3 regions of the Dactylosporangium darangshiense genome follow, and region 3 is predicted to be linked to each of the others. Evidence: riboswitches for the same ligand, from Rfam matches in the RefSeq annotation. Region 3 holds a riboswitch; each other region holds the start of a gene.
The links. Region 3 has a riboswitch for cobalamin ahead of ABD901_RS22730 (VWA domain-containing protein). Riboswitches for the same ligand answer to the same signal wherever they lie in the genome.

Region 1 (4,302 bases), on a different contig from region 3:
GATGAGCACCGAGCGGACGCTGGCCGGCAGCTCTTCGGACCCGAGCGCCGGCATCGCCACGCCGGCGAGGCGCACGAGGGTGCGCCCGAGGACGAGCAGTTCGAGGCCGTTCACGCCGCCCACAATACAGCAGACTTGATGCATCAGAAATGATGGTTTACGCTCGCCGCATGTACGTTTCGAAGCAAGGCGACGGCGAGCGCACGCTCGTGATCATCCAGCCCGGCGACGGCGACGCGGACGGCAGCGCCGCCCTGGTCCGCGAGCTCGTGGCCGGCGGCGGCTACACCGTGCTCACCTACGACCGGCGCGGGCTGTCGCGCAGCCCGGCCGGCGAGGACGACGAGGCTGTCACCATCGAGTCGCACACCGACGACCTGGCGCTGATGCTGGCCACGCACGCCAAGGCGCCCGTCGACGTGGTCGGGCTGAGCATCGGCGCCCTCATCGGCCTGGACCTGGCGGCGCGGTACCCGGGCCTGGTGCACACCCTGGTCGCACACGAGCCGCCGCTGACCCAGGTCCTCGACGACCCGGCGCCGTTCGTGGCCCGGCAACGGGCGGTCGAGGACGCGTTCCGGGCCGAGGGCATCCAGGCCGCGATGCGCCAGTTCCTGGCCCTGACCGCGCTGGACCCGAACGACCGCGAGCCCGACGCGGAGCTGCCGCGCCCCACCCCGGCCCCGGCCCGGGAAGCGAACCTGACGTTCTTCCTGACCCACGACGCCCCCGCCGCGCGCCGCTTCCGCCTGTACCTGGAGCCGCTGCTCGCCGGCGCCCCGCCGACGGTCATCCCCGCGGTCGGCGCGAGCACCCGCGACAGCCCGCACGCCGCGCCGGCCCTCGCGCTGGCGCGCCTGCTGGGCCGCGAGGCCGCCGAGTTCGAGGGCGGGCACTCGGCGCACGTGTTCCGCCCGAAGGCGTTCGCGGCCCGCCTGCGCGAACTGCTCGCCGAGTAGCCGTCACCCGCCGGCGGGCCGCGCCGGCTCCACCTTCTCCGGCTCCCCACGCTGGATGCGCCATTTGAAATGATCCATAGCTGTTCGGGGCCGCTGCCGGGTGCCCACCTGCGAACATCCTTCGGTCCTCGCCCACGGGCCCCGATTCGCACGACAGAGAAGCGCTGGACCTACGTGTCCGAACTCGCTGGGGTCGGCGGAGCACCGCCTGCGCCAGCACCCGGGGATTCCTGGGTCGGCGTGGGGTCGTCAACCCTGGGCTGAACCCCAACGATCGGTGTGCACAGCGGCGTGCAGGGGTCGGCGTCGACGCCAGCCGTGCTGTTCGAGGTCCGGTACGGCTTCCAGGTGGGTGACCGGCCCAACGCAGAGCCAGGCGACCGGGCGGATACCGTCCGGAATGTCCAGCAGCTGTCGCAGGAACGCCTCACGGTAGAACGACACCCAGCCGACGCCGAGCTGTTCGGCGGTGGCCGCCAACCACAGGTTCTGGATGGCCAGGCACACCGAGTACAGACCAGTCTCAGCGATGGCGTGCCGGCCCAACACGGCGGGAGCGCCGCGATCGGCGTCATAGGTCACCACGATCGACAACGTGGACTCCAGCACACCGTCAATCTTGATGTTGGCGAACCGTTCAGCGGCTTCAGTATCGAGCGTGGCGGCAAATACTTCCCGCTCGTGACGGACATGACGGTGGAACGCCTCCCGGACCGCCCAGTCGCGCACCACAATGAAGTCCCACGGCTGGGACATCCCCACGCTTGGCGCGGCGTGGGCTGCGGCGAGTACACGGTCGAGGACCTCGGCCGTGATCGGGGCGCCGGTGAATTGGCCGCGTACATCGCGGCGCCGGTGGATAACGTCGTAAAGCTCGCTGATCATGGGCAGGCTCCCGCTGCGCTCACGCCCCGGCAGGCCAGGGCTGGGGACGCGAGGCCGGTCTTCGGACTTCCAGATCGACGCCTCACCACCCGCCTTCCCAGCCTGATGGCCAGTGGCTGCGCATGACGCGCATGGGCGGCAGCTCCCTGGTCACCGCGGCGGGCCCGTGCCGGACTCACACCGGCTTCCCGATTCTCCCCGCCGGAGCGGGGCACCTCGCAACAGTTCGTGCCACGACGCACCCTACCGGGTCGCCGACCCCACCGCCGTATCAGGCATCGGTCACCGCCCGCATCCTCCCCGTAGCGGCGGCGGTGCGACCGCGTCAGGGCCGGTGACCGGCCAGCAACTCAGCCATATCCACAGCCATGATCCACTCACTGTGCAACGTGTGACCGGCAGATCCTTACCGCGCTGCACCAAGGTGCCGTGCAGCATCCAGGTCAGCACGTCGCGAGCCTGCAATCGCTGCACTACCAGCACATCCTGCGTCGAAACCGGGATCACAAAGCGCAAACCCACCCGTTAACGGGAATGCCTCATTCTCCGGCGGGAGAGGATTTCCGGCGGGAGCATGCGCGGCAGCGCGCTTGGGGGCTGGCCAGACGGCACGCCGAGAAGCTGCGCCGCCTGCACGCCGCGGCCCCGGCGGCCGGCCCCGCCGACGATCGCCCGGCAGGCTCAGCGCCCGAACCGGTGCCATCCCCGCCGCCGGCCATCGCTGCTGAGCAGGCCGAGCCGCTCGCGACCGACGCCAGCCCGGGCGAGTCCGGTCCGGACGAGGGCGATGTCGAGCCACAGCGGGCGCAGGGCTCCGATCGACCCGCCCGCGCGGCGCCGCGCGGACCCTCCGGCCGCGGGAATGCCCGCTGTAGGGTCGTCGTGGCACGAGCGCGGGTTCAGGCCGTCTGCCGCCGCTGGGTCCACGCGGGTCATCAGTCGGTGGTCCAGGGCGTCAGCGGCCGGGTTGGAGTCCGTCTCAAGGTGCGCGGCCCGAAACGATGACCGCGGTCCGGAACAGGCCGGACCGCGGTCGCAGCGGTGACTAGCTCAGTGCTTGCTCAAGGCGTACACGCCGATGATCACGGCGATGACCGCCAGTGCGGCGAGGATGGCCATGGCGATCTTCAGGGCGCTGTACGGGCGCTCGCCCGCGACCTCGCCGGTGATGCCGTTGACCTGGATGTTGTACGTCTTGCCGGCGTAGAGGTAGCACGCGATCCACACCGGCAGCAGCATGAGCTTGAACGTGACGTCGTTGTACTGGGTGTGCATGCGGTCGACGCGCTGCTCGTCGCCGCCGATGTCGTCGCGGCAGTCGCGCTCGATCACCGGGACCATTTTCTGCTTCGCGTTCTCCAGGCCCGACTCCGGCTCGACGTCGTAGCGCAGCGTCTCGTGGCCGGCCAGGAACTCGGGACGGTACGGCTGCGCGTTGGGCAGCGGCCACGGATCCAGCGAGTCGAGGTGCTTCTGCGAGACCTTCGTCGTGCCGGTCACCAGCACGTCGTCGAACGCCCGGGCGACGGTGCCGTTTGCGTAGTACCAGCGAGTCTTCTGCACCTCGCGGGTCTTCGTCTCACCGTTCTCGGTGTAGGTCTCGGTGACCCAGTAGTGCTCGCCGCGCTGGCCCTCGTAGTCGGTCACCGTGCTGGTGTCGTACGTCCAGTGTGGCAGGTACATGCTCTTGGCCGTCTCGGCCTCGGTGACCTTCTTCAGGCCCGACGGCGCGAACCAGCGCGACTTCGCCCACGTGCCCAGCGACTCACGCAGCGCGCGCTTGTCGAGGACGAACGGCAGCACCGCCTCGGGCACGACGAGGTCCTGCGGGCTGAGCTCGGCCACGACGGGGGCGTTGCAGAACCGGCACCGGTCGGAGATCTGGTCGGTCTCGGTCTGCGCGCCGCAGTTGCGGCACACGAACACGTGCTTGGCGAGCATCGCGATCGGCTTGCGGGGCAGGCTGGTGAACGTGAGGTAGTCGTGTTCGCGGACGCGGGCGCCGGTGGTCTCCAGGACGGTCGTGTGGCCACAGTACGGGCACTTGAGCGCGTTGGCGCCGGGCGCGAACTCGACGTTGGCGCCGCAGCCGGCGCAGGGGTACTGACTTTGTGACATGGATCAATCAGCCCATCGGGGGGAGCGGCGGGGGGACAGCGGCGAAGATGCCGCCGAGCTCGGGCAGCTGACCGGCGGCCGTCCAGTTGGCCATGCCGTTCTTCCACACGAGCGTGTCGCGGTTGATCTGACCGGCCTGCACGGCCGCGCCGAGGCCGGCGGCGTCGAACGGGCCGGCCTGCGCGCCGTTGATCGCGGCGAACCACTGGTCCTGCTGCGGCAGCGGCGGCGGACCGGCCGGCTGCGGCGGCGCCGCGGCCTGCGGGGCGTACTGCGGTGCTGCCTGCGGGGCGTACTGCGGCGCCCCCTGCGGCGGGTACTGCTGCTGCGGCGGGTAGGG
Region 2 (4,302 bases), on a different contig from region 3:
CGGTCGAGTGGGTGGCCGCCGGCGTCGGGCTGCTCGTCGTGCCGCAGTCGCTCGCGCGGCTGTACCACCGGCGGGACCTGAAGTACCGGACGGTCAGCGACGCCCCGGCCTCCGCGGTCGCCCTCGCCTGGCCGCGCGACGGCCACAGCGACCTCGTCGAGGAGATGATCGGCATCGTGCGCGGCCGGACCGCGAACAGCACCCGCGGCCGGCAGGGGCGCTGACCCGGGCCGGGTCACCCTCGGGTGGTGTGGGAGGCCCTACCGCGCCCGGACCACGATGGGAGGCTGACGGGCGGCGGAAGGGGTGTCGCCGAATGACGGTCCGCCGACTTGCGGGTGTCCTCGACGTGTCACACCTCGACCTGCCGCTGGATCCGGCGGCGACGGCCGTCGGCGTCGGGCTCGGCCTGCTCGCGGCCGCCGTCGCGGTCGCCTTGGTGGCCAGCTATCTCGTCCGCGTCGTCATCCAGCCGATGCGGCGCACCGCACTGATCGCCGACCAGCTGGCCGGCGGCAAGCTCGACCCGCGGCTGGTGCACACCGGCCTCGGCGAGATCAGCCGACTGGGCCGGTCGGTGAACATCCTCGGCACGTCGCTCGGGCGCAGCCTCGGCGGCCTTGCGCAGCTCGTCGAGGCGCAGACCGCCCTGCGGCGGGTGGCCATGCTCGTCGCCCGCGGCGCGGCGCCGAACGACGTGTTCGACGCGGTCACCGCCGAGCTCGGCCGGCTGGTGGCCGCCGACGGGGCGAACATCGTGCGGTACGAGGCGGACGGCTCCGGCATCATCGTCGCCATGTGGGGCTGGCCGGGCGAGCTGCTGCCGGTCGGCACGCGCCTGTCGCTGCAGGGCCCGAGCGTGTCGGCGTCGGTACGCCGGACGGGCCGGGCGGCGCGGATGGACAGCTACGACCACCACGTGGACCCGAGCCCCCTGGCGACGTTCCTGCGCGAGCACGGCATCCGCAGTGCGGTCGGCGCGCCGATCTACGTCGACGGGCGGCTGTGGGGCGTCGTCACCGCCTCGATGGTCCGCGACGAGCCGCTGCCGCCGGACGCCGAGGCGCGCCTGGCCGACTGCACCGACCTCGTCGCGATCGCGATCGCCAACGCGCAGGCCCGCACCGAGCTCGTCGCCTCCCGGGCCCGGGTGGTGCTCGCCACCGACCAGGTCCGCCGCCGCATCGAGCGCGACCTGCATGACGGCGTCCAGCAGCGGCTGCTGTCGCTGGGCCTGCAGCTGCGCGCGGCGCGGGACAGCGTCCCGGACGGTGCCGCCGGTCTGAGCGACCGGCTCACCACCGTCGCGGCGGGCCTGGCCGGCAGCATCGAGGACCTCCGCGAGATCTGCCGCGGCATCCACCCGACGATCCTCACCGACCGGGGCCTGGCCTCGGCCATCAAGGCGCTGGCCCGCCGGTCCGGCGTGCCCGTCGAGGTCGACGTCCGCCTGGACGAGCGCCTGCCGGAGCCCGTGGAGGCGGCCGCGTACTACGTGGTCGCCGAGACCCTGGCCAACGCCGTCAAGCACGCCCACGCCACGGTGGTGCACGTGTCCGTCGCCCGCGAAGGCGACCGCCTGCACCTGTCCCTGCGCGACGACGGAGTCGGCGGCGCGGACCCGGGCCGCGGCTCGGGCCTGGCCGGCATCCGCGACCGCGTCGAGGCACACGGCGGCCACCTCACCCTGACCAGCCCCGCGGGCGCCGGCACCAACGTGGACGTCGTGCTGCCGGTCTGGCGTTGACCCCGGTGGCGGCGACCGCGACACGCCGACACACGATCTGGTGTTTCGCTTTCTCGATGTCTCCCATATATGGTGTTGCCCGCAGCTGGTTCGCTCGTCCCGCCAGGACGGGCGTCGCAAGAGGGAACCCGGTGGAAGTCCGGGACTGCCCCGCAGCGGTGAGTGGGAACGAACGCCGTCAACGAAGCACTGGACCATCCGGTCTGGGAAGCGACGGCCGGTAGGCGACCTCGGTCACGCCCACGAGTCCGAAGACCTGCCAGCGCGCCGCACGCCCGTCCGGGTGCGCGGCGGTCGGAGGCCGCGCGGGACGGCCGACGCCACAGCCAGGTGCCGGCCCGACGCCGTGCCGCCCGGCGGCGTCCCCCTGCGCGCTCCTTCCGGCCTTCGTGAACGGTGCCGAGGGGGAACACACGATGCAGGTGCGCAAGCGCAACGGCGACCTGGAGCCGGTCGACGCCGAGCTCATCGTCAGGGCGGTCGAGCGGTGGGCCGGCGACCTCGACGAGGTCGACCCGCTGCGGGTGGCCACCAGGACGATCAGCGGCCTCTACGACGGGGCCACGACCGCCGAGCTGGACAAGCTGTCGATCCAGACGGCGGCGGAGCTCATCGGCGAGGAGCCGCAGTATTCCCGCCTCGCCGCCCGGCTGCTCGCCGCGTTCGTCGACGAGGAGGTTCGCGGGCAGGAGGTCGCCGGCTTCAGCCAGGCCATCCGCTACGGCCACCAGCTCGGCCTGATCGGCGACGAGACGGCCGCGTTCGTGGCCGCCAACGCGCGCGAGCTCGACGACGCCGTCGACACGGACGGGGACCTGCGCTTCGAGTACTTCGGGCTGCGCACCGTCGCCGACCGGTACCTGCTGCGCCACCCCGAGACCCGCCTCGTCGTCGAGACGCCGCAGTACTGGCTGCTGCGGGTGGCCTGCGGGCTGTCGCAGACGCCGGCCGAGGCGATCGGCTTCTACCGGCTCATGTCGTCGCTGGCGTACCTGCCGAGCTCGCCGACGCTGTTCAACTCCGGCACCCGGCACACCCAGATGTCCTCCTGCTTCCTCGTCGACTCCCCCACGGACGAGCTCGACTCCATCTACGAGCGCTACCACCAGGTGGCGAAGCTGTCGAAGTTCTCCGGCGGCATCGGCATCTCCTGGTCGCGCGTGCGGGGGCGGGGCGCGCTGATCCGCGGTACCAACGGGAAGTCGAACGGCATCGTGCCCTTCCTCAAGACCCTGGACGCCGGCGTCGCCGCGGTGAACCAGGGCGGGCGGCGCAAGGGCGCGGCGTGCGTGTACCTCGAGCCGTGGCACCCCGACGTCGAGGAGTTCCTCGAGCTGCGCGACAACACCGGCGAGGACGCCCGGCGCACCCACAACCTCAACCTGGCCAACTGGGTCCCGGACGAGTTCATGCGCCGCGTCGAGGCCGACGCCGACTGGTCGCTCATCGACCCCTCCGACGCCCCGGAGCTGCCCGACCTGCACGGCGCCGCCTTCGACGAGGCATACCGGGCCGCCGAGAAGCGGGCGGTGCGGACCGTCAGGGCCCGCGACCTGTACGGCCGGATGATGCGCACGCTGGCGCAGACCGGCAATGGCTGGATGACGTTCAAGGACCGGGCCAACGCGCTGTCCAACCAGACCGGCGCGCCCGGCAACGTCATCCACCTGTCCAACCTGTGCACCGAGATCCTCGAGGTCAACAGCGACGACGAGACCGCCGTGTGCAACCTCGGCTCGATCAACCTCGGCGCGCACGTCACCGCCGGCGGCGTCGACTGGGAGCGGCTGCGCGAAACGGTGCGCACCGCCGTCGTCTTCCTCGACCGGGTCATCGACATCAACTACTACCCGTCGGCGCAGGCGGCGGCGTCCAACCCGCGGTGGCGGCCGGTCGGGCTGGGCCTCATGGGGCTGCAGGACGCGTTCTTCACGCTGCGGCTGCCGTTCGACTCGCCCGAGGCGCGGGAGCTGTCGACTCGGGTGCAGGAGGAGATCCTGCTGACCGCGCTGGAGACCTCGGCCGGGCTCGCCGAGCGGTTCGGGCCGCATCCGGCGTTCGCCGAGACCCGCGCGGCCGCCGGCGCACTGCACCCCGACCTGTGGGGCGCCCCGGCCGGCGGCGAGCGCTGGGCCGCGCTGCGGGCCAGGATCGCCGCCACCGGCCTGCGCAACTCGCTGCTCGTCGCGATCGCCCCGACGGCGACGATCGCCTCGATCGCCGGCTGCTACGAGTGCATCGAGCCGCAGGTGTCCAACCTGTTCAAGCGCGAGACGATGTCCGGGGAGTTCCTGCAGGTCAACACCCACCTGGTCGGTGAGCTCAAGGCGCGCGGGCTGTGGACGGCGGCGATCCGGGACCGGATCAAGCGCGCGGAAGGCTCCGTGCAGGGCATCGCCGAACTGCCGGCGGAGATCCGGATGTTGTACCGCACCGCCTGGGAGCTGCCGCAACGCGCGCTCATCGACCTCGCCGCCGCGCGGGCGCCGTGGGTCGACCAGTCGCAGTCGCTGAACCTGTTCCTGAGCGCGCCGACGATCGGGAAGCTGTCCTCG
Region 3 (4,302 bases):
GGGCGCGGCGGCGGTGGCCGGCGAAGCGGGCGGGGCGGGGTCGTCGCCGCAGGCGGCGGCGAAGGCGAGCAGCACGGCGAGCGCGAGGCCGGCGCGGGCGGTCGGTCGGGCGTTCGGCACGAGGGGTCTCCCGGGGCGGCGGGTTCGTTAGGGATGTGAATTTAGCGGCTTGAAGCGCACTGCGGAACCCGGCATCATGTGTCGATGCGATTGCCGGTCCGAGCGGGGGCGGTCCTCCTCGTCGTCGCCGCCCTGCTGCTGCCGGCGTCGCCCGCCGCGGCGCACGGCCAGCTTGCCATGTCCGACCCGGTCGCCGACAGCACCGTCAGCCAGCCGATGGCGGAGCTGACGCTGTACTTCACCGAGACGCCGGCGTCCTACGCCTGGTTCACGGTGACGACCCCGTCGGGCCGGCGCGTCGAGTCGTCGTGGCGCGGCGGCCAGCCGAAGCGCCTGGACAAGCCGGTCACCGAGTACTTCCTGGTCGACGGCAAGTTCGAGCCGCGCGTGTACAACACCGGCTACCCGGCCGTCGTCGTCGTCTCGCACTGGCCGGAGCAGGGCGCGTACACGGTGGCCTACCAGTCCGTCGCCTCCGACGGCGAGGCCGTCAAGGGCACGCTGAAGTTCACGTACTCGGGCCCGGCCACCCCGGCGCCGGCCGGCTGGACGCCCCCGACCGCCGGTCCTTCGGACGCCCTCACGCAGGCCCTCGCCGGCCACGGCGCCACCCCGACGGCTTCGGCGGCCCCCGGCCTGTTCTCCGACGTCGGCAACGCCCCCGCGCCGCAGCAGGCGCAGCCGCCCGCCCCGTCGACCCCGTTCGTGCTGACCGACTGGCTGATCCCGGCCCTGATCGTGGTGGCGGTCGGCGCCATGGTGCTCGCCGCGGCCCGCCGCTCACCGGCGGTCCCGGCACGCAAGCGCCGCCGCGCCTGACGCGGCTACGCTGCGTCGATGGAGACGGCCGGACGCACGCTGAGCCCGCAGCTGCTGTCGACGCTGACCCACTGGCCACGGCTGGTCGGCCGGCCGCCGGCGCCGAAGTCGTTCGACCTGACGCTGCTGCGCGACTTCATCGACGAGCAACTGCGCGCGCTGCCGTGGTGGAACCCGGCCTGGCGGGTCGTGCGGGCCGGGCCGGCCCATCCGCACGAGATCGCCGCCGACGAGTCGCGGCACGAGTCGGCCTCGACCGAGGTGTCGGTGCCGGGGACCGTGTCCGGCCCGAACGGGTCCGAGCTGGGGCTCTCGGCGCGCATTCGATTCGAGGGCGACCGGCTCCTGCGATTCTCGGCGAAGGTCGGCGACGTGGTGCTCGAGCCGGCGGTGGCGCCGGCGAGCGAGCCGGAGCCGCATCCGTTCGGGGCCGTGCTCGCCCGGCTGATGGCCCGGCGGGGGCTCACGGTGCAGGACATGGCGCGCCGGACGGCGCGGGCGGCGGCGACGATCAACGGCCTGCGCGCCGGCCGCTGGACCCCGCACCGGATCCTGGTGGAGGAGGTCGCCGACGCCTTGGAGCTGCACCGCGGCGACCTGCTGGCGATGGCCGGCCTCGACGATCCGGACGCAGACCGCTGACCGCTCAGCCTCGTTGCGATCGCGACAAGTCGGGCGCTCCGCGCCACGACTTGTCGGATTTATACCCCGGCAGGAGATAAATCCGGCGAACCGTCACCTCCGGCCGCCCGCATGCGCGCGTCTGCGCGGCGGCGTGCGCGCCGCCAGACGGTGTAAATGCGGCGGCCCGGTGTGGCACGAGCACGTCGAGGTCGACCGGCGTTTTGTCTCCACGATCATGGCGATGTCCCATTTGTCCGGCCGCTTTTCGCGTGATCGTGGAGACATAATACCGCGGCTCGTCGGGGCCACCGCCGTCTGAAGCGCGAGGGGCCGCGGGGGCGTGGCGGCGACGAGGGCGACGGCCGCGAGTGGCGCGCAGAGCGCGGCCGGCGGCGCCGCGTCCAACCGGCGCCGCATGCCCCGGCCCATTGGCACGGGGAGGACGATCGTGTGGGTCACACCGCGTCACGTTGACGGCCCTGGTGCCGGTGGGACACGATGGCCGGAAGCGGTATGCGGAGGAACCCGGTGCGAATCCGGGACGGTCCCGCCACTGTGACCGGGGAGTCGTCCCTCAACGCACGACCACGGCCGGGCTCCCGGCCGGAAGGTCGAGGGCGGCGGCGATCCGGGAGTCAGGAGACTCCGGCCGCCCATGCTCCAGCCACCTCGCGGGCGCGGACCCGCCGAAGGGATGTGTACGCGTGACGCCGCCGTATCCGTTCTCGGCCGTCGTCGGCCTGCCCGACCTGCGCCTGGCCCTGCTGCTCACGGCCGTGTCGCCCGCTATCGGCGGCGTGCTCGTGCGCGGCGAGAAGGGCACCGCCAAGTCCACCGTCGTGCGGGCGCTTGCCGCGCTGCTGCCCGAGGTCGACGTCGTCTCCGGCTGCCGCTTCGCCTGCGACCCGGCTGCGCCCGACGCCGAGTGCCCCGACGGGCCGCACACGCCCGGGGCCGGCGTCGACCGGCGCCGCTCCGCCCTCGTCGAGCTGCCCGTCGGCGCCACCGAGGACCGGGTCGTCGGGACCCTGGACCTGCAGCGCGCACTCGGCGACGGGGTGAAGGCCTACGAGCCGGGCCTGCTGGCCGCGGCGCACCGGGGCGTGCTCTACGTCGACGAGGTCAACCTGCTGCCCGACCACCTCGTCGACCTGCTGCTCGACGCCGCCGCCATGGGCCGCGCGCACGTGGAGCGCGACGGCGTGTCGGTCAAGCACGCCGCCCGGTTCCTGCTCGTCGGCACGATGAACCCGGAGGAGGGCGAGCCCCGCCCGCAGCTCGTCGACCGCTTCGGCCTCGTCGTCGGCGTCACCGCGCCGCGGGAGGCCCCGCCGCGGGCCGAGGTCGTGCGCCGCCGCCTGGCCTACGAGGCCGACCCGGTGGCGTTCGCCGCGCGCTACGTCGAGGCCGATGCGGGGCTGGCTGCGCGCATCGCGGGCGCCCGGTCACGCCTCGGCGGGGTCGCGCTGCCGGACCGTGAGCTGGACCGGATCGCGCGGATCTGCCTGGCGTACCGCGTGGACGGCCTCCGCGCCGACATCGTCGTGGCCCGCACGGCGGTCGCGCTGGCGGCGTGGCACGGCCGGACCGTGGTGACGAAGGACGACGTGCGGGACGCGGCGCGGCTCGCGCTGCCGCACCGCCGGCGCCGCGACCCGCTCGACCCGCCGGGCGCGGACCGCGACCGCCTGGAGGAGGTGCTCGAGCAGGAGGCCGGCCCCGACTCCGACGACGACCCGCCGGGCCCCGACGACTCCTCGCCGCCCCCGGACACCGCCCCCGACGGCGGGTCCGACGCTCCTGCCGACGGCCCCGACGGCGGCCCCGACTCCGCCGGCCCCGACGGCGGCCCCGACCCCGCCGGGTCGGACGGCGGCGGCGATGCCTCCCGCGGCCCGAGTCGGGACAAATCAGACCAGAGTCCTCCAAGAAATGATAAGTCCGATTCGGGCAGCGAATCGGATTTATCCGGCGATGAGAGCCTCAACAGCGGCCTGTCGGGCGCGACCCAGGAGCTGGCGTTCGCCGGGCTGCCGTACAAGCCGAGACTGCTCACCATCGCCGGGCGCGCCAACCGGCAGGCGGGCGCGCACGCCGGGCGGCGCTCGCCCGCCGTCTCGCGGCACGGGCGGATCGTGCGCTCCCGCGCGCCGCTCGGCGGCAAGCTCACCAGCCTCCACGTCCCGGACACGGTGCGGGCCGCGGCGCTGCGCGGATCCAGCCGCGCCGAGGCCCGCGACGTGCGCGAGGCGGTCAAGGTCGGCCGCGAGGCCAACCTGGTCCTCTTCGTCGTGGACGCCTCCGGCTCGATGGCCGCGCGACAGCGGATGAACGTGGTGAAGACGGCGATCCTGTCGCTGCTGCGGGATGCGTACCAGCGGCGGGACAAGGTCGGCATGATCTCCTTCCGGGGGCACGACGCCGCGCTCGTCCTCGAGCCGACCGCGAGCCACGAGGTCGGCGTGCTGCGCCTCGCGGAGCTGCGCACCGGGGGCCGCACGCCGCTGGCCGCCGGGCTGCGCCAGGCCGCGCGCACGCTGCACGGCGAGCGCCGGCGCGACGCCCGCCGCCGGCCGCTGCTCGTCGTCGTCACCGACGGCCGCTCGACCAGCGGGCCCGACCCGCTGAGCGTCGTGCCGCTGCTGGCCGGGGTGCCCGCCGTCGTCGTCGACTGCGAGTCCGGCCCGATCCGCCTCGGCCTCGCGCGCCGCCTCGCCGCAGCGCTCGAGGCGTCCTGCA

Region 1: another riboswitch for cobalamin. It lies ahead of bluB (5,6-dimethylbenzimidazole synthase); the one in region 3 lies ahead of ABD901_RS22730 (VWA domain-containing protein).
Region 2: another riboswitch for cobalamin. It lies ahead of ABD901_RS05735 (ribonucleoside-diphosphate reductase subunit alpha); the one in region 3 lies ahead of ABD901_RS22730 (VWA domain-containing protein).

The regions. Positions count from the first base shown of each region.
Region 1 covers NZ_BAABAT010000028.1:138,994-143,295, forward strand. The annotation lists gene ABD901_RS37940 (MarR family transcriptional regulator) at 1-114, opposite strand, end outside; gene ABD901_RS37945 (alpha/beta fold hydrolase) at 171-959, shown strand; gene bluB (5,6-dimethylbenzimidazole synthase) at 1,209-1,844, opposite strand; cobalamin riboswitch at 1,880-2,078, opposite strand; gene ABD901_RS37955 (TFIIB-type zinc ribbon-containing protein) at 2,895-3,962, opposite strand; gene ABD901_RS37960 (SPFH domain-containing protein) at 3,970-4,302, opposite strand, start outside.
Region 2 covers NZ_BAABAT010000002.1:466,604-470,905, reverse strand. The annotation lists gene ABD901_RS05745 (LysR substrate-binding domain-containing protein) at 1-224, shown strand, start outside; gene ABD901_RS05740 (histidine kinase) at 317-1,747, shown strand; cobalamin riboswitch at 1,817-2,025, shown strand; gene ABD901_RS05735 (ribonucleoside-diphosphate reductase subunit alpha) at 2,137-4,302, shown strand, end outside.
Region 3 covers NZ_BAABAT010000012.1:7,623-11,924, forward strand. The annotation lists gene ABD901_RS22715 (hypothetical protein) at 1-120, opposite strand, end outside; gene ABD901_RS22720 (copper resistance CopC family protein) at 205-939, shown strand; gene ABD901_RS22725 (helix-turn-helix domain-containing protein) at 958-1,581, shown strand; cobalamin riboswitch at 2,083-2,208, shown strand; gene ABD901_RS22730 (VWA domain-containing protein) at 2,268-4,302, shown strand, end outside.